DNA from 4 places in the Rahnella sp. RFA10(1/100) genome. Region 4 is predicted to be linked to each of the others. Evidence: predicted binding sites of a transcription regulator. Region 4 holds the regulator's gene; each other region holds the start of a gene.
The links. The regulator CRP, encoded in region 4, controls carbon source genes, mostly activating them, when cyclic AMP is high. The targets are predictions, from matches to a motif close to ATGTGANNNNNNTCACAT.

Region 1: a site for CRP is predicted at 4,236-4,253, ahead of ETV65_RS07490 (YfcZ/YiiS family protein). Genes of this name have one in related genera too.
Region 2: a site for CRP is predicted at 4,147-4,164, ahead of rbsD (D-ribose pyranase). Genes of this name have one in related genera too.
Region 3: a site for CRP is predicted at 6,077-6,094, ahead of deoC (deoxyribose-phosphate aldolase). Genes of this name have one in related genera too.

What each region holds. Positions count from the first base shown of each region.
Region 1 is NZ_SEWR01000002.1:146,365-154,306, reverse strand. It holds gene fadJ (fatty acid oxidation complex subunit alpha FadJ) at 1-2,132, opposite strand, end outside; gene fadI (acetyl-CoA C-acyltransferase FadI) at 2,129-3,442, opposite strand; gene ETV65_RS07490 (YfcZ/YiiS family protein) at 3,775-4,107, opposite strand; gene fadL (long-chain fatty acid transporter FadL) at 4,525-5,802, shown strand; gene mlaA (phospholipid-binding lipoprotein MlaA) at 5,870-6,637, opposite strand; gene ccmI (c-type cytochrome biogenesis protein CcmI) at 6,672-7,886, opposite strand; gene ETV65_RS07470 (cytochrome c-type biogenesis protein) at 7,883-7,942, opposite strand, start outside.
Region 2 is NZ_SEWR01000005.1:347,614-355,555, forward strand. It holds gene viaA (ATPase RavA stimulator ViaA) at 1-384, opposite strand, end outside; gene ravA (ATPase RavA) at 387-1,895, opposite strand; gene kup (low affinity potassium transporter Kup) at 2,163-4,031, shown strand; gene rbsD (D-ribose pyranase) at 4,246-4,665, shown strand; gene rbsA (ribose ABC transporter ATP-binding protein RbsA) at 4,673-6,178, shown strand; gene rbsC (ribose ABC transporter permease) at 6,185-7,156, shown strand; gene rbsB (ribose ABC transporter substrate-binding protein RbsB) at 7,180-7,942, shown strand, end outside.
Region 3 is NZ_SEWR01000003.1:595,527-603,468, forward strand. It holds gene serB (phosphoserine phosphatase) at 1-278, opposite strand, end outside; gene ETV65_RS13200 (YtjB family periplasmic protein) at 525-1,313, shown strand; gene deoD (purine-nucleoside phosphorylase) at 1,518-2,237, opposite strand; gene deoB (phosphopentomutase) at 2,321-3,544, opposite strand; gene deoA (thymidine phosphorylase) at 3,633-4,961, opposite strand; gene deoC (deoxyribose-phosphate aldolase) at 5,052-5,831, opposite strand; gene ETV65_RS13225 (TatD family hydrolase) at 6,380-7,165, opposite strand; gene ETV65_RS13230 (patatin family protein) at 7,162-7,942, opposite strand, start outside.
Region 4 is NZ_SEWR01000005.1:11,968-19,909, forward strand. It holds gene ETV65_RS15725 (ABC transporter ATP-binding protein) at 1-635, shown strand, start outside; gene ETV65_RS15730 (LysE family translocator) at 690-1,292, opposite strand; gene ETV65_RS15735 (hydrolase) at 1,393-2,388, shown strand; gene ETV65_RS15740 (YheU family protein) at 2,385-2,630, shown strand; gene ETV65_RS15745 (phosphoribulokinase) at 2,782-3,651, shown strand; gene ETV65_RS15750 (OsmC family protein) at 3,655-4,062, opposite strand; gene crp (cAMP-activated global transcriptional regulator CRP) at 4,425-5,057, shown strand; gene ETV65_RS15760 (YccS/YhfK family putative transporter) at 5,119-7,194, shown strand; gene ETV65_RS15765 (aspartate aminotransferase family protein) at 7,433-7,942, opposite strand, start outside.

The DNA of each region.
Region 1 (7,942 bases), on a different contig from region 4:
ATTAACCCTTCGCATGGCGTGAAATGCTCGCCGTACTGCTGCGCCAGTTGCTCCAGTATTTTCACCACAGTGGCGCTGCCAAGCTGGTCTATGTAACGGAACGGTCCCCCCCGGAAGGGCGGAAAACCTATTCCGAACACAGCGCCAAGATCACCATCGCGCGCACTGCGGATGACTTTTTCGTCCAGACAACGCACCGCTTCGTTGAGCATCAGCATCACGCAGCGTTGTGCAATCCCATCTTCTGACTGCTGCGCTTTTGGCGTGACATTCAGCAGACGATAAATCGCCGGGTCGACCTGTTTTCTCTTCGCCGTCCGCCCTTTCTGCCCGTAAAGGTAGAAACCTTTGCCATTTTTACGGCCTTTACGGTCATCTTTAAGCACCGCATCAAAACCGGCGGGAGCGGCAAAACGCTCACCAAAAGCATCAATCAGTATCGGACCAATTTTCGTGCCGACATCAATACCGACCTCATCCAGCAGTTGGATCGGGCCGACCGGGAAACCAAAATTCACCAGCGCTTTATCAATATGATCGACCGGTTCACCGCCCAGTAAGCAACGCGCAGCTTCATTGATGTAAGGCGCAAGAATACGATTTACATAGAATCCGGCGCTGTCACCTACCACGATGGCCGTTTTCCCCTGTTTCCTGGCAAGCGAAACCGTGGTTGAAATAGTCTGTGCACTGGTGCCCGCATGCGGGATGACTTCAACCAATGGCATTTTATCGACCGGGCTGAAATAATGCAGCCCGATCACCTGTTCCGGCCGGTCAGCCCGCTCTGCAATCTTCTGAATGGGCAAAGAAGAGGTGTTTGATGCAAAAATCGTGTGCTGTGCGGCGTTTTGCTCTATTTCCGCCACCATCGCCTGTTTGAGCGATAAATCCTCAAATACCGCTTCCACCACAATATCAGCCTGCGCAAAACCGCTGTAACTGGTAGTACCGGAAATCAGCAGCATCTGACGTTGCTGTTCGCTGCGGGTCAGCCTCCGGCTGCGCAGCTTTTTCTCCAGCAAATCCCAGCTGTATTTCAGCGCATGGCGGATACCGTCGTGATTAATGTCTTTAATACGTACAGGCAGTCCGGCTTTGGTGGCAGTCACATAAGCGATACCTCCCCCCATCAGGCCACCACCGAGAATGCCCACACGGCGCACCGGCAAAGGTTCTGCATCACCGCCCTTTTCTTTTTTCAGCGCGGTGGAGGCGAAAAACAGGCCGCGTAATGCCGCCGATTCTGATGTCATCACCAGTTCGCCAAAAGCTTTGGCTTCGGCCTGGTAGCCGTTACCGCTGCCTTGGTCCAGCCCGGTTTTTACCACATCGATGATTTTTGTGGTGGCCGGATAATTGCCGTGTGTTTTCGCCCATGTCTGTTTACGCACAAAATGGAACAGCAAACTTTTGCCCACCGGCCCACCGGCCAGACGCGCCTGCCACGGCAATGGCGGACGTGATTTACGCCCTTTCGCCACACGTTCCAGCGCCGTTTGCAGCAAAATAGAATAGGGCACTGCGTCATCCACCAGCCCCATTTTCAGCGCCTGTTTCGCGCGAATACTGCGACCGGTCAGCATCATATCCAGCGCTTTCGGCGCACCGATAAGCCGCGGAAGCCGCTGCGTACCGCCGGACCCCGGCAGTAAACCCAGCTGTACTTCCGGCAGGCCGAGCTGAGTTTTTTCATCCAGCGAACACACACGGGCATGGCACGCCAGCGCCAGTTCCAGACCACCGCCGAGACAGGCACCATGAATAGCGGCCACCACCGGCACAGAAAACGAGGCGATTTGAGCCATCACCGTCTGGCCTTTTTGCGCCAGTTCACTGGCCTGGACGGCTGTCTGACAGCCCGAAATCATGGTGATATCCGCACCGGCAATGAATGAATCTGTTTTGCCCGAAATGAGCACCAGACCTTTCAGACCGGGATACTGCTGTGCTTTGTGCAAAATAGCGCTGATTTGCTGAGCAAATTCAGCCTTTAAGGTATTCACTTTTTCGCCGGGAACATCGATGGTGATAATCCCCACATGTTCCGTGGTAAATATCAGTGAAAAAGCAGAGACCGGTTCGGTTGCTTGAGTTTCTGCCGGATTCAGGTTTTCCATAGGTTCTCTCATTGCGCGGCCTCCAGGATCATTGCTGCGCCTAAGCCGCCGGCGGCACAGGCAGTGGTCAGCCCATATTTCCCGCCACGACGACGTAATTCATGCAGCGTCTGGGTAATCATTCGTGCGCCGGTTGCCGCAAAAGGATGCCCGTAGGCCAGTGAACCGCCCAGAACATTGAATTTATCCCAGTCTATTTCGCCAACTGCCTGACTACGGCCAAGTTTTTCACGGGCGAACTCATCACTGGCTAACATTTTGATATTCGCCAGCGTCTGTGCCGCAAACGCTTCATGCATATCGATCAGATCCAAATCGTCCAGCATCAACCCTGCGCGATCCAGCGCCAGCGGCGTGGCGTAGGCAGGCCCGAGAAGCATGTCTTCCCAGACGCCGATAGCGGCAAACGCAAAACTTTTCAGATAGCCGAGAGGTTCAAGGCCCAGTTCACGTGCGCGGGATTCGCTCATCATTAATACCGCCGCGGCACCATCCGTCAGCGGCGTGCTGGTGGCGGCGGTGACGGTACCGTGTTTACGGTCGAAAGCCGGGCGCAATTTGGCATACTGACTGATTTCAGAATTCAGGCGGATGTTGTTATCTTTTTGCAGCACTTCACGGTAAGGCGGAACCTGTGCAGCCATGACCTGCGAGGTTAAATACCCCTGCTCCCATGCCTGCGCGGCCAGCGTATGAGAACGGTGCGCCAGCTCATCCTGCTGCACGCGGCTGATGTTATGGCTTTTCGCCATCTGCTCTGCGGTATCGCCCATGCGCAGACCGGTAGAATATTCAGCCACAGCAGGCGGCACCGGCAGCAAATCGCGCAGTTTGAGTTTGCTGAAAATGGAGAGACGCTGCGACAGCGTACGTGCTTTATTAACATCCACCAGGGCGCGGGCCAGTCGTTTGCTGACACCTATCGGCAATACCGAAGAAGAATCCGCTCCGCCCGCGATCCCGACCTGCACCATCCCGCTCATGATGCTTTCGGCCACGTTAGCAACCGCCTGAAAACTGGTGGCACAGGCACGCGAGACGCTATAGGCATCGGTCGATACATCCATGCCGGTACCGAGCACAATTTCGCGGGCGATATTCGGCGCTTCCGGCATCTGGACCACCTGACCGAAAACCAGCTGGTCGATGTCCTTCGGGTCAATCCCACTTTTTGCCAGCAGCTCACTGACCACCATTTTACCGAGATCGACAGCAGGAATGCCGTGATAGGCGGTGGCCTGTTTAGCAAACGGCGTACGTAAGCCGTCGACAATCGCAATGCGATCGCCCTCACGCGTCACCAGTGGAACGACTTTATTCATACAAGCTCCTGAGAAAAAATAGGGTCTTAAGAGGTCAGACCTGATAACTCAGTTTTAACTATGTATTTACATTTGGCAAAGCGAAAGGGAGTGAAGTGCGAGCAACAGCAAATTTTTCTGAAATAAGAATGAGAAGAAAGGCGGCAGGCAGAAATAGCAGACAAAGAAATACCGCTTATTTAAGCGGTATGACAACTTAGAACTTCCTCTCAATAATTTGAGTCGCAGAATGAGTCACGCGGCAATCAATGCCATTCCGATGAACTGATATACATCAGTAATTCGGTTACGGAGTGCAGCCAACGCATCTGCGGCTCAAAGTATGACGGGGATTATCTCAAGCCTAACTGGAAGATCATCGTTTCAGCCTGGCAGCTAAATGTGAAATCGATATTCAGTTCGACGCCGCCATCCACTTTTTCGATACGGCTGTTGATTTCACATGGCTCAGATTCAACGCCGCGTGCGCGTTCGGTCAGGGCTTGCAGGGTTTCGTTCGCCTGAGCTTCGGTTTCAAAAACACGGCTGTAAGAAGCGGTGCAATCCGTATTGTCCATGATGGTTCCGACATCGACACAGCAGCAGGCTGCGGTTTCTTCCGCACCACATTTGTTGATGGAATGCAGAGGTTGGGTGGATTTAGAGGACATGGTTACGTCAGACATAATTTTCTCCCCGGCATCAGCGGCAACGTCCACCGTCTGGCCTGATTGCGAATAAGGTTTTATTTCCAGCCTGTATTTTACGCCACCGTTCTGACAACACACTAGTGCTTACTTATTATGTGCCTTTCAGGTGATCCAGATCACGTATATGTAAGTAATCGTTTATAACTTCGTCACTGTTCTCACTTTAACGTTTCTTAATTGAACTTTTATTGTTTGTTTTTTGTTAAGTGGATCCAATTTCTTGCATCAAATAAGAAATATCTATGAAACATTATTGCAACTACACCACAGGTCAGACCTATACTTCGCTCACTGGTCTGATTTGTCAGACTGATAACGGACCCTACAATCCCGCGCTCATTGTTACTTGATGTAACATTGTTTGATAAAAAACATAAAATTGAGGTTTTGGTCATGAACCAGAAAAACCTGTTTAAAAGATCTGCTCTGGCAGCTGCAGTGGCAATTGTTTCCTCCAACGTTTATGCAGCAGGTTTTCAGTTAAATGAATATACCGCTGCGGGGTTAGGCCGCTCTTTCTCGGGTGAAGGTGCCATCGCTGATACTGCCGCATCCGGCAGCCGTAACCCGGCAACCATGACCATGTTTGATCGTCCCTCTTTCTCAGCGGGTGCGATTTATGTCGACCCGGATGTCAAAGTAACAGGCAACTCGCCGGTTACAGGCAGGAGCACTGATGCGGATAACATTGCGCCGAATCAGTGGGTGCCTAATATCCACTTTATTATGCCACTCAATGATCAATGGGCGGTCGGTGCATCGGCTACGTCAAACTACGGTCTGGCGACTGAGTTCAGCGATAATTATCCGGCTGGCCCGATCGGCGGTGAAACTGACCTTACCACCGTTAACACTAACTTAAGTGTTGCTTACCGTTTGAACCAGCATTTCAGCTTCGGCCTGGGCTTCGATGCCGTTTACGCGAAAGCGAAAATTCGCCGTACTGCCGGTGAACTGGTGCCGATTCAAACCGGCGGTCTGCTGCCTGCGGATACGGAAGCCGCCAAGCTGAAAGGCAATGAGTGGGGTTACGGCTGGAACGCCGGTATCCTGTATGAAGTGGATGATAATAACCGCTACGGCTTCACCTACCGTTCTGAAGTGAAAATTGACTTCGACGGCGAATACCGTAACGGCATTCCGAAAGCGTTAGGCGGAACGGGTGGCCAGACCGTGCCGGGATCCCTGACCCTGAACTTGCCTGAAATGTGGGAATTGTCCGGTTATAACCGCGTGGCACCAAAATGGGCGATTCACTACAGCCTGGCTTACACCAGCTGGAGCCAGTTCCAGGAGCTGAAAGCGACCGGTTCTAACGGCCAGACGCTGTTCCAGAAAGACGAAGGTTATCATGATGCTTACCGCATCGCGTTGGGTACCACCTATTACTACGACGATAACTGGACGTTCCGTACCGGTATCGCCTTCGATGACAGCCCGGTTCCGGCAGATAACCGCACCATTTCTATTCCGGATCAGGACCGCTTCTGGGTTTCCGCCGGTACGACTTACGCCTTCAATAAAGACGCGTCTGTGGATGTGGGTGTCTCCTATATGCATGGTCAGACCGTGAATATCAGTGAGAAAGTCGCTAACGGTGTACCGAATTACGAATACCAGGCCAAAGGGACCGCCATGCTGTACGGCGCGAACTTTAACTACAGCTTCTGATGAACTGAGTGATACGCCTGATATGAAAAAAGCGCCGGAAGGCGCTTTTTTTGTATGTCCGGAACGGTTATTCCGAGTCGATATCTTTCAGGTCGCCCTGAATCAGTGCCGCGTTCGGATTTTCCTGCGGCGTCAGCTGACCGCCTCTTGCCAGGAAATCATGACGCTGGAAGTAAGCCTCACGTATAAACAGATACGGATCCGAAGAGTTACGGATCAGGCCATCAGAATCGAGCAGTTCCGCACGGGTTTCCACCCCTTCCAGTACCCATTTACCGGCTGACATCCAGAAGGTCAGATAGCTGAGCATCGGATACAAATCATCAACCAGGTCGCCACCTTCGTCACGGACGGTCGCGCTGCCGTAACCTGGCAGAACCACATACGGACCGTAGCCGACGCCGTAATGACCCAGTGTGCTGCCGAAGCCCTGCGCCTCTTCACGCGCCAGTTTCGGGTTCGCCATTCCGGCAACATCGATCAGACCGCCCATCCCTAAAATCGTGTTCAGGAAGAAGCGGTTGAAGTGGATCGCCGCACGGTACGGATCACCTTTCAGCAGGGAGTTAACCATGCTGGCCGGTTCATCCAGATTGCTCAGGAAGTTACTGGTGCCGTTACGCGCCGGTTGTGGCACATAATCACGCCAGGCTACCGCCACAGGCCGCACCAGGTACGGATCCATATAGTTATAGTTGAAATCGAACATCACCCGGTTGAAACCTTCGAGCGGATCAGAACGTCCCTGCTGTTCGCTGTCCGATGATCCGGACGTGCCGGCACAACCGACCAGTAAAACTGTTGCAAACGCCAGCCCAGTCAGGCGTAAGTTCATGGATGTCTCCCTGTTTTTGATCGTCGGTTCCTTATTATGGAACCTGCTGATTAATGTCGATGCTGACCTGGCCTTTACCGGCAAAATCGGTCAGCGGGCTGTCGCCGTACCAGTCACCTGAGGCTGGCGTTGCCAGACCATTTTGTGAAATACGAACGCGTACTTTTAATTGATGCAGCGAAGAAAGCAAGCGTTCCGGCATCATTGCGTTGCTGTCATCGACGGTGGCCGTCAGCGGGAAGCGGCTGAGCGGCAGTTTTTTCACCGCAACCGGCACCGGACTGCTGCCGTCAGTCACTGAAATAAAGACCGTGCCATTTTGCGAAAGTTTCTGCTGAGCCTCAGCAGAAAGCGTGACATTTACCGTCAGTTTAACCTGATCCAGACCGGCTTTCTGTTTTGCCTGCGCAATGCTGGCGTTAACCATCTCCAGGCGTTTGTCACCGGCAGGCAGGATTTTCTGCATAACTTCCCACGCACCAATGGCTTGCGGATAATGCCCCTGTTCATATTCATTATAGGCCAGCAGACTTAACACACGCAGATCACCCTGAGACTTTTCCAGCATACTGCGTAAAAGATTTCCGCCGGTAAGGTTATCCTGCGGATCAGACGAACGGGTTAATACTTCGGCATAACCGAGTTTGACTGACATATCGTCTGGTGCAAGCTGATAGGCATGGGCGTAGGCCTGTGTGGCAGTAGCGGCATTATTGAGCGCCATTCCGACACGGCCAAGCATCACCCAGTCCCGGATATTATCCGGATTTGCCTGCAAATCAGTACGCAATCCGAGCCCTAAATCCTGTACATCCATGGCGGTCAGTGGCACACCGTGATCATCGGCAATCCGCTGACGCAAATCGGGCATACGCTGCATCACCTGATTCCATGCACTGACCTGCCCCAGACCACCGGCATACAGATACACACCCAACGTGATGATCACCAGCAAGATGCCGCCCGGCACCAGCGTCCAGCGTCCAATCGGCTGCATGGCGACGGGCATCTGCCCGGCGGGAATATCCGTCAGTAAGTTTTCCTGTAATTCCTGAATATGCGCCGGGCGCTCGTCGACCACGCCCTGCGCTTCGTCTTCTTCCAGTTCACTCAGGCGATGATGGTAAAATGCTTTGTTCAGCGCATCGCGGGAAGTCTGTTCTGCGCGGTCGCCACGGATAACCGGCACGATAAACAGCGCCAGTGCGATAACCAGCATCACCACAATGCACAGCCAAAAAATGCTCATGATCCTTTCCCGTCACTGTCTTTAAGTAACTGCGCCAGGCGCTGTCTCTCTTGTTC
Region 2 (7,942 bases), 340 kb from region 4:
GCTATTGCCGGTTTTTGACGTACGCGAAGCTTCATTATTTTCCTGTAAGGTACGGGCTTCTGTAGCAAATGGAGAACTGAGTTGCACCAGTTCATCGATGAGGGAAGCGAGACCGGACTGAAAAGACGTGGCATCAAGCTGCTGACAGTGCTGGTAAAGGTAGAATTCTTTGGCCAGCTCATGAGGAACCGGCGTTTCGTGGATCCTCTGGCGCAGGCGCAATTTCCATTCCGGAAGATCCCGGGTTAATGCACGCTTCAGACGGGGAAATTTCTCGAAGAAAACGACCAGTGCAGGCGCCGCCAGCAAGCCGACAATCAGTTCTTCAATCAGTTCGGCTTCGCTGATCGCCAGCAGCAGATCCAGTGACTCGAGACTGAACATGATCAGTGACCGCTGAATGTCTGTTGCTGATGACGCAACTGTTCAGCCACCTGCAGCAGGCTGGCTTCAATTTTTGCCATCCATTCAGCCGGAACAAACAGGCAGTTTTGCTGCTGGCTGAATTCATGCCTCTGCTGCGCCAGTTTTGCGGTCAGGTCATTGAGCATATTTTTCATTTCGTCGGGAACAGCAATATGCGCATGGCCGGGCAGTGTCAGTGGTGTGCTCTGACGGCTCACATCCAGCACCAGAATTTGCTGTTTGTCATCGATTTCCAAATCCACGGTTTGTACAAAACCAATCCCGTTGAGTTTGGCTTTCATTACGCCCCCTTTATTGAGCCATTCTTCCAGGATGCTGCGTTCGAATAATAAGTGTGTGACTTTTATTTCATGCAGGTGCAAAGGCGTTTGCAATAACAAGGTCAGATTGGGGGTATTGAGTGATTCTGGCAGGCTGTATTGTGGCTTACGGCTGAAAATCCCGGCTTTCTTACTCAGTTTGATTGACTGACGCGTGCTCTGTTGTTGCTGATGTTGCATCCACTGCTGATTAAGCTGCTGGATTTTCATCAGCAATGCCTGCTGCTGATAAGCCTGCTCAGTGATGAGTTGCTCAATCTGATTGTGCAGGAGGTTATACGTATTGAGATCATGCCATAAACAATCTTTCAGCAGGATCAGATCCACCGGGGTAATCGCTTTTCTGCCACTGAAAAATGCACAGGCCTGCAACAGGCGCAGGGCTTTTTTCCAGCGACGGTCAGAAACATAAGGGGCAGTATCCAGGGCATCAAGGCGCTGGCGCAGCTGGAAGATCAGCTCAAAGCAACTGTCTGAAAGATTGACTTTGTCGATCTCCGGCTGCCATTGTTGGTATTCTTCATCACTGATACTCAGAGACTCTGCTACCGGATTAGTGCTTTCATTGTTACGGCTGGTCAGCAGTGAGCGAAAATTTTGCTTATCCTGCACTTTATCCAGCCACAGACGGATCAGCATGCGGTCATACAGTGCCTCAAGACCACCATCAGCTTCGGGTAATTCGTTGGAAGCGCTGACCAGCAGACGTAAAGGTATTGCTTCTTCACGCTCGCCATTACGGAACCGGCGCTCGTTGATGGCGGTCAGAAGCGTGTTGAGAATGGCGGGACCGGCTTTCCAGATTTCATCAAGGAAGACAATTTCAGCTTCCGGCAAATAACCTTCGGTCAGACGCAGATAGCGGCCCTCATCTTTCAGGGCCTGAATTGATAGCGGACCAAAGACTTCTTCCGGCGTGGAAAAGCGTGTCATAAGATATTCAAAAGCGCGGGCATGGCGGAACGCGAATTTCAGGCGACGGGCGATCAGACTTTTTGCAATGCCCGGCGGCCCCAGCAGGAAAACGCTTTCGCCGCACAGGGCGGCCAAAAGGCAAAGTCGTATGGCATCCTGCCGTTCGTACAGGCCATGTTCTAATGCGTTGGCAAGACGGGCTATCCGTTCTGCCAAAAGGGGAGATTGCGCCATACTGTCTCTTTCGGTATCCATTAAGTTATTGAATAGTGTACTGGCTGGTGACGATATTCCACGTTTATTTTTATCGTTATAGCTTGTTGATTACTAAAAATTTTCTATTATCAAAAATGCGACCTCGTTCATAAGAACGCCGGTTTCACTGCGCATTTAAGGGTAGGCAATCTGATTTATTCGTGCATACTGTGCGCCTTTTAGTGGGCATCATAAGTCTGAGCGCACACATCGCTTACGGATGTTCGAGCAAAAAAGAAACGAAATATGAGCACTGAACATAAACGGTCACTCCCAGCAGTAACCCTGGCCGCCATTGGTGTGGTCTATGGCGACATTGGTACCAGTCCTCTCTATACCTTAAGAGAGTGTTTTTCTGGTCATTATGGTTTTAACGTTGAACCCAGCGTCGTTTTTGGCTTTCTTTCTCTGATTTTTTGGATGTTAATCCTCATTGTTTCGCTCAAGTACCTCACTTATGTGATGCGGGCGGACAACGCAGGCGAAGGGGGTATTCTGACGCTGATGTCTCTGGCAGGCAGAAACACGTCGGCGCGAACCACTGCCGTTCTGGTCATTCTCGGCCTGATCGGGGGAAGCTTCTTCTATGGTGAAGTGGTGATCACTCCGGCTATTTCAGTACTTTCCGCAATGGAAGGTCTGGAAATCGCAGCCCCTTCGCTCGATCCTTATATCGTTCCTCTTTCTATTACTGTTCTGACGCTGCTTTTCATTATTCAGAAGCATGGTACCGGCATCGTGGGCAAACTGTTTGCACCGGTAATGTTGCTGTGGTTCCTGACGCTGGCGGTGCTTGGCGTCAACAGTATTATGCAGAATCCTGAAGTGCTGCGCGCCATGAACCCTATGTGGGCAGTTAACTTCTTTATCGAGCATAAGTCGTTCTCCTTCCTGGCGCTCGGTGCAGTGGTTCTGTCGATTACCGGTGTTGAAGCGTTATATGCCGATATGGGCCACTTCGGGAAATTCCCTATCCGTCTGGCCTGGTTCACCGTGGTACTGCCTTCTCTGGTGCTGAACTATTTCGGTCAGGGCGCATTATTGCTGAAAAACCCGGAATCGATTAAGAACCCGTTCTTCCTGCTGGCGCCTGACTGGGCATTAATCCCGTTACTGATTCTGGCAACACTCGCGACCATTATCGCCTCCCAGGCAGTTATTTCGGGCGTGTTTTCCCTGACCCGCCAGGCTGTACGTTTGGGCTATTTACCGCCAATGCGCATTATCCATACGTCAGAAATGGAAGCAGGCCAGATTTACATTCCGGCTATCAACTGGCTGCTTTATTTTGCGGTGGTTATTGTTATCGCCAGCTTCGAGCATTCGAGCAATCTGGCGGCGGCTTATGGTATTGCCGTGACCGGTACGATGGTGCTGACCAGCATACTTTCCTGTACGGTTGCGCTTAAAAACTGGCACTGGAAACCCTTCCTGGTCGGACTTTTACTGATCGGTCTGCTGTTTATGGATATCCCGCTGTTCGCGGCGAATGCCACCAAACTGTTCTCCGGTGGCTGGTTGCCACTGACGCTGGGTTTGTGCATGTTCATCGTGATGACCACCTGGAAGAGCGAACGCTTCCGCCTTATGCGCCGTATGAACGAGCATGGGAATTCCCTGGAGGCGATGATCGCCTCTCTGGAAAAATCTCCGCCGGTGCGTGTTCCGGGAACGGCTGTGTATATGTCTCGCGCCATCAACGTCATTCCGTTTGCATTGCTGCACAACCTCAAACACAACAAAGTATTGCATGAGCGCGTGGTTCTGCTGACGCTGCGCACGGAAGATGCGCCTTATGTGCATAATGTCCGGCGTGTCACCATCGAGCAGCTGTCACCGACGTTCTGGCGTGTAGTAGCCAGTTACGGGTTTAAAGAAACGCCGAACGTGGAAGAAGTATTCCATCGCTGTGGTCTGGAAGGATTACCGTGCCGGATGATGGAAACGTCATTCTTCATGTCGCATGAATCGCTGATCCTGACCAAGCGCCCGTGGTATCTGTACTTCCGTGGGAAACTCTTTATGGCGCTCAGCCGCAATGCCCTGCGTGCGCCCGATCAGTTTGAAATTCCGCCTAACCGGGTGATCGAACTCGGCACGCAGGTGGAAATCTGATCCCCATTTCTGCCGCTCAAAGGGTACCTTCGGGTACCCTGTTTTATTTCTGCTCCTGCCTTTCTTAAACGATAACTCAAATTTCCACGTTGTTTCCGAATCAGTCAGCGAAACGTTTCGACGCTGATCACAATTCCATCACTAGCTCGTTGCCATGTCCGCTAATCTTTATAAACTCTTCAATGAGCGAAACGTTTCGCTGTAGGAGTTCACAATGAAGAAGTCACCGCTGTTAAATGCCGAAATCTCACATGTTATTGCCCGGTTAGGCCACACCGATCAGCTGGTTATTGGCGATGCCGGTCTTCCGGTGCCAGCAGCTTGCCAACGCATCGATCTGGCATTAACCCAGGGAGTCCCCACCTTTTTACAAGTCTTAGAGGTAGTGACACACGAGATGCAGGTTGAGCGGGCTATCCTCGCCGAGGAAATCCAGACTAAAAATCCTCAACTCCATGAAGCGTTGCTCGCCCAATTGACACAACTCGAACAACACCAGGGAAACACCATTGCTTTGGATTACGTCAGCCATGAGGCATTCAAAGCGCAAAGCGAAAAAAGTCGGGCTGTGATCCGCAGCGGGGAATGTTCGCCTTATGCGAACATTATTCTGTGTGCCGGCGTAACCTTCTGAGGCTTTTATGCAACCTTTGCTGCAACTGACAGGCATTGATAAAGCCTTTCCCGGCGTGAAAGCCCTTTCCGGCGCGGCGCTCAGCGTCTATCCGGGACGAGTGATGGCGTTGGTGGGGGAAAACGGCGCGGGCAAGTCCACCATGATGAAAGTGCTGACCGGCATCTATCAAAAAGATGCCGGCTCAGTACGTTTTCTGGGTAAGGAAGCGACGTTCAACGGTCCGAAAGCATCGCAGGAAGCCGGGATCGGGATTATCCATCAGGAATTAAATCTGATCCCTCAACTGACTATTGCTGAAAACATCTTCCTTGGCCGTGAGTTTGTAAACGGTTTTGGCCGTATCAACTGGAAGAAGATGTATGCCGAAGCCGATAAACTGCTGGCGCGCCTGAATCTGCGTTACAAAAGTGACCGGCTGGTGGGGGATTTATCCATCGGCGACCAGCAAATGGTCGAAATAGCTAAAGTGCTTAGCTTTGAATCCAAAGTCATCATTATGGATGAGCCGACCGATGCCCTGACCGATACTGAAACCGCTTCTTTATTTAGCGTTATACGCGAACTGAAAGCTGCCGGCTGTGGCGTGGTGTATATCTCACACCGCATGAAAGAAATCTTCGAAATCTGCGACGACGTGACGGTATTTCGTGACGGGCAGTTCATTGCAGAGCGTCCGGTCAGCGAACTGGAAGAAGACACGTTGATTGAAATGATGGTGGGCCGCCGTCTGGAGGAACAATACCCGCGTATTAATCATGAACGCGGTGCGCTGCGCCTGCAGGTGCGTGATATCAGCGGACCGGGAGTGAACAACATCAGCTTTGATCTGTACAGCGGCGAAATCCTGGGGATTTCCGGTTTGATGGGTGCCGGCCGTACCGAACTGATGAAAATTCTCTACGGCGCGCTACCGCGTAAAAGTGGTTATGTGGCGCTAGATGGCCGCGAAGTGGTGACTCACTCTCCGCAAGACGGGTTGGCAAACGGTATTGTTTACATTTCTGAAGACCGTAAGCGCGATGGTTTGGTGCTCGGTATGTCTGTGAAAGAAAACATGTCACTGACCGCGTTGCGCTATTTCAGTCACACCGGCGGGCGCCTTAAGCATGCCGACGAACAGCAGGCTGTCGGCGATTTCATCCGCCTTTTCAATATCAAAACACCGTCAATGATGCAGACCATCGGCCTGCTGTCCGGTGGTAATCAACAAAAAGTGGCGATTGCCCGTGGATTAATGACGCGGCCGAAAGTTTTGATCCTCGACGAACCGACGCGCGGCGTTGACGTTGGTGCTAAAAAAGAAATTTACCAGCTTATAAACCAGTTCAAGCGCGAAGGGCTGAGCATCATTTTGGTTTCCTCAGAAATGCCGGAAGTGATTGGCATGAGTGACCGGGTTTTGGTGATGCATGAAGGTCATTTAAGCGGTGAATTCCCGATAGAACAGGCTACGCAAGAAGTGTTGATGGCAGCTGCTGTCGGCAAGCAATACGGCGTGACGCAGGAGTAATCAGATATGAGTTCTCAGACATTGCCAGCTAAAAAGCGCTGGATCAGTAAAGAGTGGTTGCTGGAGCAAAAGTCTCTGATTGCACTGCTGGTGTTGATTGCCGTGGTTTCTTCCATGAGCCCGAATTTCTTTACGGTTAACAACCTGTTTAACATCCTTCAGCAGACGTCCGTCAACGCCATTATGGCGGTGGGTATGACGCTGGTGATCCTGACGTCCGGTATCGATTTATCCGTCGGCTCTTTGCTGGCGCTTACCGGTGCTGTTGCCGCCTCGATTGTCGGACTGGAAGTGAATGCGCTGGTTGCTGTGGGGGCTGCGCTGGTGCTGGGTGCCGCTGTGGGTGGCGTCACCGGTATGATTGTGGCCAAAGGTAAGGTTCAGGCGTTTATCGCCACGCTGGTCATGATGTTGCTGCTGCGCGGTATCACAATGGTGTATACCAACGGCAGCCCGATCAGTACCGGTTTTAATGATGTCGCTGATGTATTTGGCTGGTTTGGTATCGGTCGCCCGCTGGGTATCCCGACGCCCGTCTGGCTGATGGCTGTGGTGTTTATTGCGGCGTGGTACATGCTGCATCACACCCGGCTAGGGCGTTATATCTACGCGCTGGGCGGTAACGAATCCGCTACGCGTCTGTCAGGTATCAGCGTCGATAAAGTTAAAATTATCGTCTATTCCCTGTGTGGGTTGTTAGCCGCTCTGGCCAGTATCATTGAAGTGGCGCGATTATCCTCTGCGCAGCCGAACGCGGGTACAGGTTATGAGCTGGATGCGATTGCCGCTGTGGTATTAGGGGGAACCAGCCTGTCCGGGGGAAAAGGACGCATTGTTGGAACGCTGATCGGTGCATTGATCCTTGGCTTCCTGAATAACGGTTTGAACTTATTAGGTGTTTCTTCCTACTACCAGATGATCGTAAAAGCAGTTGTCATCCTGCTGGCGGTTCTGGTGGATAACAAAAGCAACAAATAACCTCTCCTACAGGACTTATGACCATGAATATGAAAAAACTGGCTGTCTGGGTTTCCGCTGCAGCGATCACCGCTTCTTTCAGTGCGAACGTTCTGGCGAAAGATACTATTGCGCTGGTGGTTTCCACGCTGAACAACCCGTTCTTCGTCTCCATGAAAGACGGTGCGCAGAAAGAGGCGGACAAACTGGGTTATAACCTGGTGGTTCTTGACTCTCAGAATAACCCGGCGAAAGAACTGGCAAACGTACAGGATCTGACGGTTCGTGGCACTAAGCTGATGCTGATCAACCCGACTGATTCTGATGCGGTAGGCAATGCCGTTGCGATGGCAAACCAGGCGAAAATCCCGGTGATCACCCTTGACCGTCAGGCTACTAAGGGGGTTGTGGCCAGCCACGTTGCATCGGATAACGCCTTCGGTGGTAAAATGGCCGGTGATTACATTGCCAAGAAACTGGGTGAAAACGCTAAAGTCATTGAACTCGAAGGGATCGCCGGGACGTCTGTTGCCCGTGAACGTGGTAAAGGTTTTGCTCAGGCTGCTGAAAAACACCATTTCCAGATCCTCGCCAGCCAGCCTGCTGACTTCGACCGCACCAAGGGCCTGAACGTTATGCAGAACCTGCTGACTGCACATCAGGATGTACAGGCCGTGTTCGCTCAGAATGATGAAATGGCGCTCGGTGCATTGCGCGCCCTGCAAACTGCCGGTAAAACGGATGTGCTGGTTGTTGGCTTTGACGGCACCGAAGACGGTATCAAAGCGGTTAACAGCGGTAAAATGG
Region 3 (7,942 bases), on a different contig from region 4:
TCGGCGAGAAACTGTGCGTCGGCAGTGAGTGAGCCTGCGAGGCGCACAACCTGATAACCTTCCACTGACCATGCGCTGACAATCACCAGAGCGCGGCCTAACCGGCGCTGGAACAGCGTAATGCTGGTTTTATCAAGTTTTCTACCATACAGAAGCCATCCGGTATGTCCCGCCCGGTAATCCAGCGGCATGACTTCATCACCGCTCAATGAAAGGGGAAGTCCCGGCCATTGGTGGATCTCCGCAGGAAGATCGCAATAGGTCAGACTGTTTGGCATGATGGCTCCTGTAGGGCGTTATGGTATTAGGAAAACAAATATCACTATTTACCCAAAATCATTCGAGTTGCATCAAGGCGGCAACGGAATGAATCTCCGGGAACTGACACAGGTCAGCGACCGGAGTGAATGAAGGCAGCCAACGCAGAGGCAGCTTGAAGGATGCAGGGTAAAATGAGGCATCAAGCTACCTTATCGTGGCGTCTTCTGGCAACATAAAGTCATCGAAATACGCAAGGAAACAGAATGGCCAAGGCCAAACTTAAATTTCGCCTGCACCGCGCAGCTATCGTATTGATAAGTCTCGCATTACTCGTCATTCTGATGCAGGGCGCATCTTATTTCAGTCTGGGACATCAACTGGCACGTTCGACGCAGGTGGAACAGCTTGCGCAAACGCTCGCCCGACAGGTGGCGTTTTCGCTCGCACCCCTGATGGACAGCGATAATGATGGCGCTGATATCGCACAAATTTCCACTATTTTGAGTCAGCTTACCGAGAGCAGTCGCATTCTTGACGCCAGCGTTTATGAGTCTGACGGTTCCCTGGTGGCGCATGCCGGTGAACAGGTGCCGGTTCGCGACCGTTTGTCGCTCGATGGCAAACGTGCGGGCAGCTACTTCAATCATCAGATTGTGGTACCGATAGAAGATAAAAACGGGCCGGGCGGATTTTTACGCATCACACTCGACACGCATGTGCTGGCAACAGAGTCCAAGCAGGTGGATAACACCACTAACCTGTTGCGCCTGATGATGCTCGCCGCGCTGGGTGTCGGTATTATTCTGGCCCGAACATTGTTGCAGGGCCGCCGTTCACGCTGGCAGCAATCACCGTTCCTGCTGACCGCCAGTAAGCCGGTAAAAGAAGATGATGAACAGGAAGACGAACCGGATGAGTTCGGCCCGCCACCGGTGCTCAATATTCCTGAGCCGGAATCCGATGTGGTGCCCGCTAAACCTGCCACCGAAGCGCAGACCAAAGAAGCCGCACAGGCTGCTTATCGCAGCCTGAAACGCAGCCGGCCGAAGTGATTCAGGCCAGCCGCCTTGAGAGCGTTGACGGGGTGATGTGGAGTTGCTCCGTGAAGTTGCGCCGTGATCTCTTTTGCCGTCAGACTGTCCTGACGCAGTAAATCTACAAGTTCAGACATGAGCGGCTCAGTGATGAGCAGGAAAATGCATAGCAAAACGGGCACCATTTGGTGCCCGTTTTCGTCTCTGCTATATCAGCAGAATTTATTCTTTATCGCCCAGCAGAACAGATTCCAGCGCGATTTCGATCATGTCGTTGAAGGTGGTCTGACGTTCAGCGGCAGTGGTTTGTTCGTGCGTACGGATATGATCGGAGACAGTACAGATAGTCAGTGCTTTTGCACCAAATTCTGCCGCCACACCGTAGATCCCGGCCGCTTCCATTTCCACACCCAAAATGCCGTACTTTTCCATTACATCGAACATTTGCGGGTCCGGTGTATAGAACAGGTCGGCGGAGAAGATGTTACCGACGCGGGCATTGATGCCTTTAGCTTTCGCAGCGTCAGCGGCGTTACGCACCATGTCGTAGTCCGCGATAGCCGCGTAGTCATGGTCTTTGAAACGCATACGGTTCACTTTGGAATCGGTGCAGGCACCCATGCCGATCACAATGTCACGCAGTTTGATGTCGGCACGAACAGCACCACACGAACCCACGCGGATGATTTTTTTTACGCCGAATTCAGTGATCAGTTCTTTGGCATAAATGGAGCAGGAAGGAATGCCCATGCCATGGCCCATCACTGAGATTTTGCGGCCTTTATACGTGCCGGTGAACCCCAACATGCCACGCACGTCGTTCACCTGCTTAACATCCTGAAGGAAGGTTTCCGCGATGTGCCTGGCGCGCAGCGGGTCGCCCGGCATCAGCACGACGTCAGCAAAGTCGCCCATTTCAGCATTAATGTGTGGAGTTGCCATCTTCTTATTCCTTAATCAGCGAGGTGTCATATTCATCATAAAAAACGCGGCCAGTATAAAGAACTGGCCGTGTATACAAAGCGTTATAGCATCGACTTACCGTAATCCATCGGCGACAGATCGAAATATTTGGCGACTGTCTGGCCGATATCCGCGAAAGTTTCACGATGGCCTAATGAACCCGGTTTTACTTTCGGGCCATAGATTAAGACCGGAATGTGCTCGCGGGTGTGATCGGTACCCCGCCAGGTCGGGTCACAACCGTGATCAGCCGTGAAAATGATGATGTCATCTTCTTTCACCAGCTCCAGCAGTTCAGGCATGCGGCGGTCGAACAACTCCAGCGCGGCAGCATAACCCGGCACATCACGGCGATGGCCGTAAGAGGAGTCGAAATCAACAAAGTTGGTGAAGACGATGGTTTTGTCCCCGGCTTGTTTCATCTCTTCGATGGTGGCGTCAAACAGCGCGTCCAGACCGGTGGCCTTCACCTTTTTAGTGATACCAACCTGTGCATAAATATCTGCAATTTTACCCACAGACACCACATGACCCTTTTTCTCATCGACCAGCTTTTTCAGGATGGTCGGAGCCGGTGGCTCAACCGCTAAGTCATGACGATTACCGGTACGCTCGAAGTTACCGGCTTTATCGCCGATGAACGGACGGGCAATCACGCGACCGATGTTGTAGCCGCCTTCGGTCAGCTCTTCACGGGCGATTTCGCACAGTTCGTACAGGCGATCCAGCCCGAAGGTTTCTTCGTGGCAGGCAATCTGGAAGACGGAGTCAGCAGAGGTGTAGAAAATCGGCTTGCCGGTTTTCATGTGTTCTTCGCCCAACTCATCCAGCACAACGGTACCGGAAGAGTGGCAGTTACCGAGATAGCCCGGCAGATTAGCGCGCTCTACCAGTTTATCGAGCAGTTCCTGCGGGAAACTGTTGGTGGTATCGCTGAAATAGCCCCAGTCAAACAAAACAGGCACGCCGGCGATTTCCCAGTGGCCTGACGGGGTATCTTTACCGGAAGACAACTCGCTGGCGTAAGCATAGGCGCCGGTAATTTCAGCATTTCCGTCCATGCCGTCAGGGATTTTTCCGGTAGATTCTTCAGCGGCTTTCGCCAACCCCAGGCGGGTCAGGTTAGGCAGATTCAGCGGGCCCTGACGGCCTTTGTCCGCATCGCCACGCGCGCAGGCAGCCGCGATGTGGCCCAATGTGTCAGAACCGGTATCACCAAAGCGCCCGGCATCTTCACTGGCACCGATACCGAATGAGTCTAACACCATGATAAATGTACGTTTCATTTTGCTCTCCTGCGAATGGTTACGCATTGGGTCACGCGGAACTGCCGCGCACCTGATCAATCTTAAATGGGGGCGATGTGGCCTGAAATCAAGCGTTACTGCCGATCCGACGGTAAATCACCGGCGTGCTTTCCGGCGCGTTGTCGCTCAGGACAATCGCCGCACGCACTTCCTGCGCCGCCTGCTGCCAGGCCGCTTCACTGTTGGCGTGGATCATCGCCAGTGGCTGACGGGTATCCACCTGCTGGCCCAGTTGTGCCATATGGGTCAGACCGACGCTGTAGTCGATGGCATCGCTGGCGCGGCGACGTCCGCCCCCCAGTGACACGACGGTCATGCCCAGCGCACGGGTGTCCATCGCACTGACAATCCCGTTGCCTTCGGCATAAACCGGTTTGCTCAGCGTGGCCTGTTGCAGATAACGATCGTAATTCTCGATGAAATCGGCCGGGCCTTTCTGGGCAGCAATCATGCGGCCAAAGACTTCGGCGGCTTTGCCGTTATCCAGCACAGCCTGCAACTGGCGGCGGGCGTCGGCGTCATCTTTTGCCAGACCGCCGGACAGCAGCATTTCAACACACAGCGCCATGGTGACTTCCAGCAGGCGCGGATTACGGTATTCACCTGTCAGGAAGCGCACGGCTTCACGCACTTCAACCGCATTACCGGCGCTGGATGCCAGCACCTGATTCATATCAGTCAGCAACGCGGTGGTTTTACAACCCGCACCATTCGCCACATCGACAATCGCCTGCGCCAGATCTTCTGACAGCGAATAAGTCGGCATGAACGCGCCGGACCCCACCTTGACGTCCATCACCAACGCATCCAGGCCTTCAGCCAGTTTTTTGGCGAGGATCGAAGCCGTGATCAGCGGAATGGAATCGACGGTTGCGGTGATATCGCGGGTTGCATAGAAACGCTTATCTGCCGGTGCCAGCGAGCTGGTCTGGCCGATGATTGCCACGCCGACATCCTGAATGATGCTGCGAAAACGGCTGTCATCCGGGAAAATATCGAAGCCCGGAATCGCTTCGAGTTTATCGAGCGTACCGCCGGTATGACCGAGACCACGGCCGGAAATCATCGGGACATAACCGCCGCATGCCGCTACCATCGGGCCCAGCATCAGCGAGGTCACATCACCCACGCCGCCGGTCGAATGCTTATCCACGACCGGACCGTTCAGGCCGAGGCTTTTCCAGTTGAGCACGGTGCCTGAATCACGCATCGCCATGGTCAGCGAAACACGTTCTTTCATAGACATGTCATTGAAATAGATAGTCATTGCCAGCGCGGCAATCTGGCCTTCTGAAACCTGGCTGTCGCGAATACCATTAATGAAGAAACGAATTTCCTCGTCGCTTAAAGGCTGACCGTCACGTTTTTTACGAATAATTTCTTGTGCGAGAAACAAGGTATCCCCCTGCCTGAGCTGAACGCTAAATGTGGATGCGAATACCGGACGCTGTAAAACAGCGCCACGGCATCGGCATAACAACAATGATTAGTAGCTGCTGGTGGCTTTCTGACCCGCGTGACCCAGCGTGGTGAGCAGACTGGCCAGCAGACTGGATGCGCCGAAACGGAAGTGACGTGCGTCAGCCCATTCGCGGCCCAGCAGGCGGTCAGCCAGCGCCAGATATTGCGCAGCGTCTTCAGCGGTTTTCACGCCACCAGCCGGTTTGAAACCGACAGTTTCGCCCACGCCCATCTCTGCAATGACGCTCATCATCAGCTCAGCGCTATGCAGCGTGGCATTTTCAGGCACTTTCCCTGTGGAGGTTTTGATGAAATCAGCCCCGGCTTTGATCGCAATTTCAGACGCTTTGCGGATCAGGGCATCTTGCCTGAGTTCACCGGTTTCGATGATCACTTTCAGCAGGACGTTGGCGGCAGCACAGGCTTCTTTGCATTGTCTGACCATCTCAAAACCAATCTGCTCGTTACCGGCAATCAGCGCACGGTACGGGAATACCACGTCAACTTCATCGGCACCGTAAGCAATTGCCGCACGGGTTTCTGCCAGCGCGATCTCAAGATCATCATTACCGTGCGGGAAGTTGGTCACGGTTGCAATGCGGATGTCCGGCGTACCTTGCTCACGCAGAGTTTTGCGGGCAACAGGAATAAAACGAGGATAAATGCAGACGGCAGCAGTATTTCCTGCCGGGCTCTTCGCCTGATGACAAAGTGCGATCACTTTCGCATCCGTGTCGTCTTCGTTCAGGGTGGTTAAATCCATCAGGTTCAGCGCACGTTGCGCTGCGGCGGTTAAATCGGTCATATAACTCTCCAACAATTTTCAATTCCAGCGACCGGCCAGAACTGAGCATACAGTCATGAATTATTTCCCGCGTTTACCCTCGGGAAAAAAATTCTGCACGGTTGGCGAGCGGACTTGGTTCCTTGAAGATAGCGTGCGTAAGCGGCGTGTAGTGGCTTACGTGGCAACTGAGATCCTTCTCACCGCGCTTGGATTGGCTGACGCCAATACGTTGTGACTATTTGAACACGTCACATCAGGTTCCTGTGTGCAGTATTTCACACAAAATGAAAACCGTTTGCAACGTTGCTTGATGAAATGAGATATAAATCACATTTCATAGCCTTTATGCTCAGTATTCGACCCTTATAAGAGTGTATACCCGAATCATGACAAACGGAGTTCGGGGGATTACACCGCAATCACCCGGCGGCAATCGCGCAGGTAATGTTATAATAATAACATTTTAAAGAGAAATTAAATCGTGAATTACCAGAAAACCTTTTTATGCAGGCTCAGCCGCGTCAATGTGAATGTTATTTAAATCACAATTTAGTCTTTCTCAGGGTTCACAGCGAAGGGAGATTAAAGATGCGTCGGGTATTATCGAGCAATGCGCCGGCAATCTGTTCGGGCGTTTCACTGCGCAGGCTGCACAAAATGTCGAATACATTAGCCGCACGCTCAGGGCGGTTAGGCTGCCCCTGAAAACCCTGCAACGGCATATCGGGCGCATCGGTTTCGAGCAGCAAAGAGGAAAGGGGTAATCCGGCCATCACATGCCGGGTTTTCTGCGCACGCTCATAGCTGATGGTGCCGCCGACGCCTATCGCAAAACCCAGTTTAATAAACGCCTGTGCCTGAGAAAGACTGCCTGCAAATCCGTGTACCACCCCGGTCGCCGGCAGTTTTGCCTGACGCAGCATCGCTGCCAGCTGATCGTGGCTGCGCCGGGAATGCAGGATCACCGGCAGCGTCTCACGTTTTGCCAGAGCAAACTGCGCTTTCAGCAACCGTTGTTGTTGCTCAAATCTCGGCTCTTCCATGTATAAATCCAGGCCAACTTCCCCGACGGCCACCAGATGAGGATCCCGGCGACTGAGCAGCGAATCCAGTAATTCCACGCAACTGTCCTGGTGTTGTGCAACATAAAGGGGATGTAACCCCAGCGCGGCATGCAACGGCGGAAATTTTTTTGCCAGCGAGAGAATGCCGTTAAAACGATCAGACGTGACAGCGGGAACAATAATCTGCCGCACACCAGCCTGTCCGGCGAGGCGCAAACTTTCGGTTTCCGCCCCTGTAAACGGTGGAAAATCGAAATGGCAGTGCGTATCGATGAAGGTGTAACTCACAACTTTTCGCCCTCACTGGATGGATAATTTTCTGATGGCGCGGAGCTTTCCGGTTGTAGCCTGTCTGATGCGGCGCGTTGCGGTGAAGACACACTGACTACGCTGTCTTTAAACGCAGCCGGACGCACTATCCCTCCGTCGGCGACCATGTCCGTCAGCACGGCGGGATCGAGAATGATTTGCTCCGCCGTGCTGGCAGATGCCGCCAACGGGATCACATTTTCTGGCTCGTCCTGCGGCACCACGATCCGTTGCGGACGGCGTGTCACGCGCGGTTCGATCAGCGGATAAGGACGCTCGTTTTCACGCGGTAACAGCCAGTGTGCTGCGGCAGACAAAAAATACCGTCCGCAACGGCGGCCGAGATGGTAATCCTGATTTAGCGCAGGCAGACGGCTACCGAGCGCATGGCTGGCCAGCGGTTTGGGTGGGAAGATTTCAAAAATACGCACATCATCCGGCGGATTCTCAATGAACTGCTGGATACGGTGATAGCTCTCTTCATGATGCTGCATCATGCGCACCAGCTGTTGCAGACTGCTTTCGCTCAGCCATTGTTCCATACGTTTCATCCACTGCGGCGTATAGAACATCGCAGAGGGAACGGTACGGATCACTACAATGGTATCCGCGCCACGGCGATAAGCTTCCTCAACAGGGATCGCATCGCTGATGCCGCCGTCCTGATAGCTGATACCTTCCAGATCCACCCCCAGGCGGTAAAAACCCGGAATAGCGCTGGAGGCTTTGATCACCGGCAGCCAGTTTTCCCGCGTC
Region 4 (7,942 bases):
GGCGGTTCTCCGGCGGTGAAAAAGCGCGCCTGGTGCTGGCGCTGATTGTCTGGCAGCGCCCTAACCTGCTGCTGCTTGATGAACCGACCAACCACCTGGATCTCGACATGCGTCAGGCACTGACCGAAGCGCTGATCGACTTTGAGGGTGCGATGGTTGTCGTGTCGCATGACCGCCACTTATTGCGTTCCACTACTGACGATTTGTATCTGGTACACGGCGGCAAAGTGGAACAGTTCGACGGCGATCTGGAAGATTATCAGCAATGGCTGGTGGACATTCAGCGTCAGGAAAGCCAGCAGGATGCACCGGCTAAAGACGGCGGCGTTAACAGTGCGCAATCGCGTAAAGATCAGAAACGTCGCGAAGCCGATTTCCGCAACCAGACTCAGCCACTGCGCAAGCAAATCACCAGGCTGGAAGCACAGATGGAGAAACTGGGTACCGAACTGGCAGCAATTGAAGCCCGTCTGGCCGACTCCGCCATTTATGACATCAGCCGTAAGGCCGATCTCACGGAGTGTCTGCAACAGCAGACCAAAGTGAAAGGTGCGCTGGAAGAGACTGAAATGACCTGGCTCGATGCCCAGGAACAACTGGAAGAAATGTCTAAAACTTTTGATATCGACAGCTGATCGTATGCTCACAAACGGGAAAGGAGCCGTGATGGCTCCTTTTTGGTCTGTAAATTAATGCCAGATTAACAGCACACAGGCGGCGGTCAGAATACCCATCGCAATGTTAAAAGTGTACCACGCACGCTTGCTGCGCAGCAGGCGACCAATCACCGTGCCGAAGCCAAGCCAGATAATGCCCGATACCAGGTTCACCAGGAACATCCCAAGGCTGATACCGGCAATCGAAGGATTATAGGCGGCGCCCGCCAGACTGAAGCTCGCGACCGCACCCAGTCCCATCAGCCAGGCTTTCGGATTAAGAAATTGCAGCAACCAGCCCTGATACAAACGGATCGGTTTTGGCGGCGGCGCACCGGTTTCCAGTTTTTCATAGGCAGACGTTGCAATCTTCCACGCCAGCCACAGCAGATACAGGCTACCGGCGATTTTGAGAAACAGGTGTAACGCAGGATAAATCGTGATGAGACCGCCGACACCAAAGGCCACCAGCAGCAAAATACTTTGCATACCAAGCATAATGCCGACCATCAGCCAAAGTGAACGGAAGAACCCAAAGTTAGCGCCAGACGTGGTGAGTAACATATTGTTCGGGCCGGGGGTAATGGCGGCGACCCATAAAAATCCAAGCATCGATAAAAATAAACCAGGTTCCATTTAATTTGGGTTCTCCGACCCGAAAGATGTGCGATAGCATTGAAGCTAACAGCGTGATATTGATCGCACAAGAGCCTCTTAAGAGAAATTTATTCATCTTATGGTTGAAACCTTTCGCCCCTTACGCGGGGCCAGTAATCCGCACATCCAGACGCTACTCCCGCGACTGATAAGACGGCATGCAACACTTAAACCTCACTGGCAAAGGCTGGATACGCCGGACGGCGATTTTCTGGATTTAGCCTGGAGTGAAGATCCGGCACAGGCGCGACATAAACCTCGCATGATCCTGTTTCACGGCCTGGAAGGCAGCTTTTACAGCCCGTATGCGCACGGCTTATTGCAGGCGTGGAAAGACAAAGGCTGGCTTGGTGTGGTCATGCATTTCCGCGGATGCGGCGGTGAACCTAATAAGCTGCTGCGTATTTATCATTCCGGTGAAACCGAAGATGCCCGCTTTTTCATTCACTGGCTCAATGAGACCTATGGCGAAGTCCCGACCGGCGCGGTAGGTGTGTCACTCGGCGGCAATATGTTGACGTGTTATCTCGGGCAGGAAGGCGAAAATTGTACGTTGAGCGCCGCCGTGGTGGTCTCCGCACCGCTGATGCTGGAACCTTGCGCTTACCGGCTGGAACGCGGTTCATCACGGATTTATCAGCACTATCTGCTCGGTCAGCTCAAAGGCAATGCCTCGCGTAAGCTGGCAAAATACCCTGGGACATTGCCCGTCACGCTGGCGCAACTGAAAGCCATGCGTCGTCTTCGTGAATTTGACGATGCTATTACCTCAAAAGCGCACGGATTTACCGACGCGCTGGATTATTACCGCCGGTGCAGCGGTCTGCCGTTACTGGCACAGGTCAGAACCCCCCTGCTGATTATCCACGCCAAAGACGATCCGTTTATGACACCCGACGTCATCCCGAAAGCAGAAGATTTACCGGATTGCGTGGAATATCAGTTAACGGAACATGGCGGACATGTCGGCTTTGTGTCCGGCAGCATACGTAACCCCCAAATGTGGCTGGAACAACGCATTCCGGCCTGGATCGCCCCCTATTTAGAAAATAAGACTAAGGAAAAAACAGAGTGATTATTCCCTGGCAGGAACTGGATCCTGAACTGCTCACCAGCGTGGTGGAATCCTTCGTATTGCGCGAAGGCACCGATTACGGCGAGCAGGAAAGATCGCTGGAACAAAAAGTCGATGACGTGAAACGTCAGCTGAAAAGCGGTGATATTGTGCTGGTATGGTCAGAGTTGCATGAAACGCTGAATATTATGCCACGCGGTCAGTTCCGCGCCGGGCAGGAAGAAGTGCCGCAGGACGGGTAGAGCCGCTCGAAAGCAGGTTGTGACAACCTGTCACTTCGCGAATAAATATGGTAACAATAGGCTTAATTATGCGCAGCACGGCACTACATTTTCAACCACAGAAAAGACCGCGTCACGCCAGCCTGTATCCCCTTTCTGGAGAAAAGCATTTATGTCAGCCAAACATCCTGTTATTGCCGTTACCGGTTCGAGCGGTGCAGGCACCACGACCACCAGCGTGGCGTTTCGTAAAATATTTCAACAGCTTGGCTTACGCGCTGCGGAGCTGGAAGGCGACAGTTTTCACCATTTCACCCGTCCTGAAATGGATGCGGCGATCCGTAAGGCACGCGATCTCGGGCGCCACATCAGTTATTTCGGGCCGGAAGCCAATGACTTTGGTTTGCTGGAAAAAAGCTTTATCGAATATGGCAAAACCGGCACCGGCCGTTCACGTAAGTATTTGCATACTTATGACGAAGCGGTTCCCTATAATCAGGTGCCGGGCACGTTTACGCCATGGCAGGCGTTGCCGGAACCAACGGATATCTTATTCTATGAAGGCCTGCACGGCGGTGTAGTGACAGACAAAATTGATGTCGCCGCCCAGGTCGATTTGCTGGTCGGCGTTGTGCCTATCGTTAACCTGGAGTGGATCCAGAAACTGGTGCGCGATACCGGGGAGCGTGGCCATTCACGTGAAGCAGTGATGGATTCCGTCGTGCGTTCGATGGATGATTATATCAGCTACATTACGCCGCAGTTTTCCCGCACCCACATCAACTTCCAGCGTGTGCCGACTATCGACACCTCAAACCCGTTCGCAGCAAAAGCCATTCCGTCACTGGATGAAAGCTTTGTGGTGATCCATTTCCAGGGACTGGACGACATCGATTTCCCCTATCTGCTGGCAATGTTGCAGGGGTCATTTATCTCGCACATCAAAACGCTGGTGGTACCAGGTGGGAAAATGGGGCTGGCGATGGAGCTGATCATGGCGCCACTGGTGCAGCGCCTGATGGAAGGTAAGAAAATCGAGTAAACTTTATTCCGCTGCAATCACTTCAAAGCTGTGGGTGATGGTGGCCGCTTTACCCAACATCAGAGACACTGAACAGTATTTTTCGGCAGAAAGGCTGACCGCACGTTCAACAATCTTATCGGTCAGATCCTTACCGGTGACGATAAAATGCAGATTGATATGCGTGAACAGACGCGGCGCTTCTTCGCGGCGTTGTGAAGTCAGCTTCACTTCACAATCACGCACGTCATTACGGCCTTTCTGTAAAATAGATACCACGTCAATTGCACTGCAGCCGCCTGCGGACATCAGTAACATTTCCATCGGGCTTGGGGCTTTATCGCCCGCGTTACCATCCATTGAAATCTGATGACCCGACGCTGACTCACCTAAAAAGGTCAGCCCTTCAACCCATTTGACACGTGCGTGCATGAACTATTCTCCCGGTGAATAAACTTTTAGAAATCTGCTCTCAGAGTACCCTTTAGACCAAAATCTGGCAACGTAACCCGATCGCCATCATGCTGAAGCGAGACAACAGAAGACAGCATCTCAAACCTGTGCTACAAACAAAGCCGAAACATACTTTCCAGTAAATTGCGGTGACGGTTTTTGCGGTTTAAGAACAGAACCCACGGTGTTAACAGCAATAAACAGGCTGTTGCACTCCGACATCCGCTTGCAGCATTTCTGGGGAGTTATATGCTGAAAGGGCGCTTTGGATTTGAAGTGCCATACAGGGAACTCTGAGCCCTGTGATTTTGGGCAGCGATAACAACAGAGGATAATAGCTAATGGTTCTCGGCAAGCCACAAACAGACCCGACTCTTGAATGGTTCCTGTCTCACTGTCATATACATAAGTATCCTTCTAAAAGTACGCTGATTCACCAGGGTGAAAAAGCCGAAACGCTTTACTACATCGTGAAAGGGTCAGTTGCTGTCCTGATTAAAGATGAAGAAGGCAAGGAAATGATACTGTCCTACCTTAACCAAGGTGACTTCATCGGTGAGCTGGGACTCTTCGAAGAAGGTCAGGAACGTAGTGCCTGGGTACGTGCTAAAACTGCCTGTGAAGTGGCTGAAATTTCGTATAAAAAGTTCCGCCAGCTGATTCAGGTTAACCCGGATATTCTGATGCGTCTCTCCGCGCAGATGGCCAACCGTCTGCAAGTGACGTCAGAGAAAGTCGGCAACCTTGCCTTCCTCGACGTAACCGGTCGTATCGCTCAAACGTTGCTCAACCTGGCTAAACAGCCTGATGCAATGACCCATCCGGACGGGATGCAAATCAAGATTACCCGTCAGGAAATTGGCCAAATCGTCGGTTGTTCACGTGAAACAGTCGGACGAATCCTCAAAATGCTGGAAGATCAGAGCCTGATCTCCGCACACGGGAAAACGATTGTCGTTTACGGCACACGTTAATCCCTCGAAAATTGGCGCGGCAGAATACTGTCGCGCCTTTTTTATGGGCTAAGCTTTACCCATGACGTTATGGCGAAAACTGTTTTACCATCCTGAAGTGAATTACGCGCTGCGCCAGACGCTGGTGTTGTGCCTGCCTGTTGGCATTTGCTGGCTGTTTGGCAACTTGCAAATGGGTCTGCTGTTTTCCCTCTGCCCGGCCTGCTGTAACATCGCCGGTCTGGATACCCCGCACAAACGCTTTTTCAAACGTCTGATCGTCGGCGGTTCACTGTTTGCCGTGAGCAGCATTCTGCTGCAACTGATGCTGGAAAACTGGTACGTTCCGCTGCCGCTGATCATGCTATCGCTGGCGTTATTGCTCGGCGTTACCGGTGAAATCAGCCCGTTACATGCGCGCCTGTTACCCGGCGCGCTGGTAGCCACTATTTTCACGCTGAGTATGGTCGGTGTGCGCCCGATGTGGCAGGCACCGGTGCTGTTCGCAGCAGGCACAGCCTGGTACGGGGTGTTTAACTGGGTGTGGTTTCGTATTTCGCAAGAACAGCCTATGCGCGAAACGCTCAGCCAGCTTTATCTGCAACTCGCGGATTATTTCGAGGCCAAGTACAGTCTGCTGACGCAACATACCGATCCCGAGACGGCGTTGCCGCCATTACTTACCCGTCAGCAGCAGGTTATCGATCTGATTGCCCTGCTTTATCAGCAATTACACATGCTGCCACAACACGGACATCATCATCACCATAAGCGACTGTTTCAGCTTTTTCAGGTTGCTCTCGATTTGCAGGAGCACATTACCGTCAGCCTGCATCAGCCGGAGGAAGTACAGAAACTGGTTGAGGAAAGCCATGCAGAAGCGGTAATCCGCCGCAATGCGCAGGTGATTTCCACCCGTCTTCGGGTGATTGCCGGCGATATTCTTTATCACCGTTTATCTGAGCGCTTTACCATGGCCAATGAGCTGGCTGCGCTGGAGAAAATCGCCGCGCGTAACCCGGACAATCCGGTTGGCCAGTTTTGTTATTACCATTTCAGCCGCATTGCGCGCCTGCTGCGGACCCAGCGCCCGTTATACCGGCGCGATCTGATGAGCACCCAGCCACGTCTGCCCTTCTGGACTGCGCTAAAAAGCTATCTTTCTTTCAAATCCGTGGCCCTGCGTAATGCCGCGCGTCTGGGCATTATTTTAGCGATTGGCAGCAGCCTGGGGCTGTTCTTCAATTTGCCCAAACCGTACTGGATTTTGCTGACTATCATGCTGGTCAGCCAGAACGGCTATAACGCCACGCGGGTCAGGATCCAGCACCGTGCGCTCGGTACGCTGGCCGGTTTGCTGATTGCTTCAGGATTGTTAAAACTGGCGCTACCGGAAAGCACCACGCTGCTGTGCATGCTGCTGATCACCTTGTTGTCCTATACGGTTTTACGCAAAAATTACGGGCTGGCGATGGTCGGCATGACGGTGACGGCAGTGTATACCCTGCAACTACTGGCGATGAACGGTGTGCATTTTCTGATACCAAGACTGGTCGATACGCTGCTCGGCTGTGCGCTGGCCTTCGGTGGCACCCTCTGGCTATGGCCGCAATGGCAAAGCGGTTTGCTGCGCCAGAACGCGCATCAGGCGCTGGAAACGTATCAGGACGCTATCCGTCTGCTGCTTGAGGAAAACCCCGACACCGCAAAACTGGCGTATACCCGTATGCGGGTCAATCAGGCGCACAATAAGCTGTTCACTTCTTTAAACCAGGCGATGCAGGAGCCCGGCTTTAACTCGCATTATCTGGCAGACATGCGGTTATGGGTGACACACAGCCAGTTTGTGGTCGAACATATCAACGCGATGACAATCCTCGCACGCGAACATTATATGTTGCCGGAAAAACTGGCGACGGAATATTTGCAGACCTGCGAAATCGCACTGCAAAGCTGCCAGCAACGACTGCTCTATGACGGGCCGGGCAGCGAGAATAATCTGTTTAATGCGCCGGAACTTCATCCGGATATGCCGCTGACCGAAATGGAACGCCACCTGCGGCGCGTGATTTCACATCTCAGCGTAATGCATACGATCTCGTCACTGGCGTGGAAGCAACGACCACATCATGGGATCTGGCTGACGCGGCGGGCGTGAAAGGGGAGACACCTTTCAAATCCCCCTTTTTACTGGCTTGCAGCCAGACTGCTTTTTGAAATGGAGAAACTTTCGGCTTTTCAATTGCCGTGATCGCTTAACTCACCGCGCCGAAACCGACCAAAGAGGGCTAGTCATAGCCCTCTTTGGTCGGTTTCGGCGCAAGAGACCATGTGATAAATGTTAGTGGGAAACCGAAATTTTCTCGATCAAGCGTTTAAAGACGGGGCCGTGGGGATCACCCCCCACAAACTTTCCCCACCGCCTTCTCAAACCTTTCCATCCCTTCGCTGATGTCAGCGAAATCAATCACCAGTGAAGGCGCAAACCGCATCACGTTTGGTCCGGCGACCAGCATCATCAGCCCGGCTTCTGCGGCGGCGGCATGGAATTCTCCGGCACGGTTTTTATACGCATCGGCAAGCTCGGCGCCGATCAGCAGCCCCTGACCACGGAACTCGTTGAAGATGTGATATTTCTGATTGATGGCATCCAGCGCGCTGATGAATTTCTCGCGGCGTTCGTTGATGCCAGCCAGTACATCAGGTGTATTGATGATATCCAGCGCAGCTTCAGCCACCGCACAGGCCAGCGGGTTGCCGCCGTAGGTGGTGCCGTGTTTGCCCGGCTCCATAACGGAAGCCACTTCTTCAGTTGCCAGCATGGCACTGACCGGGAAACCGCCGCCGAGCGCTTTGGCTGTGGTCAGAATATCGGGCGTCACGCCGTAGTGCATATAGCTGAACAG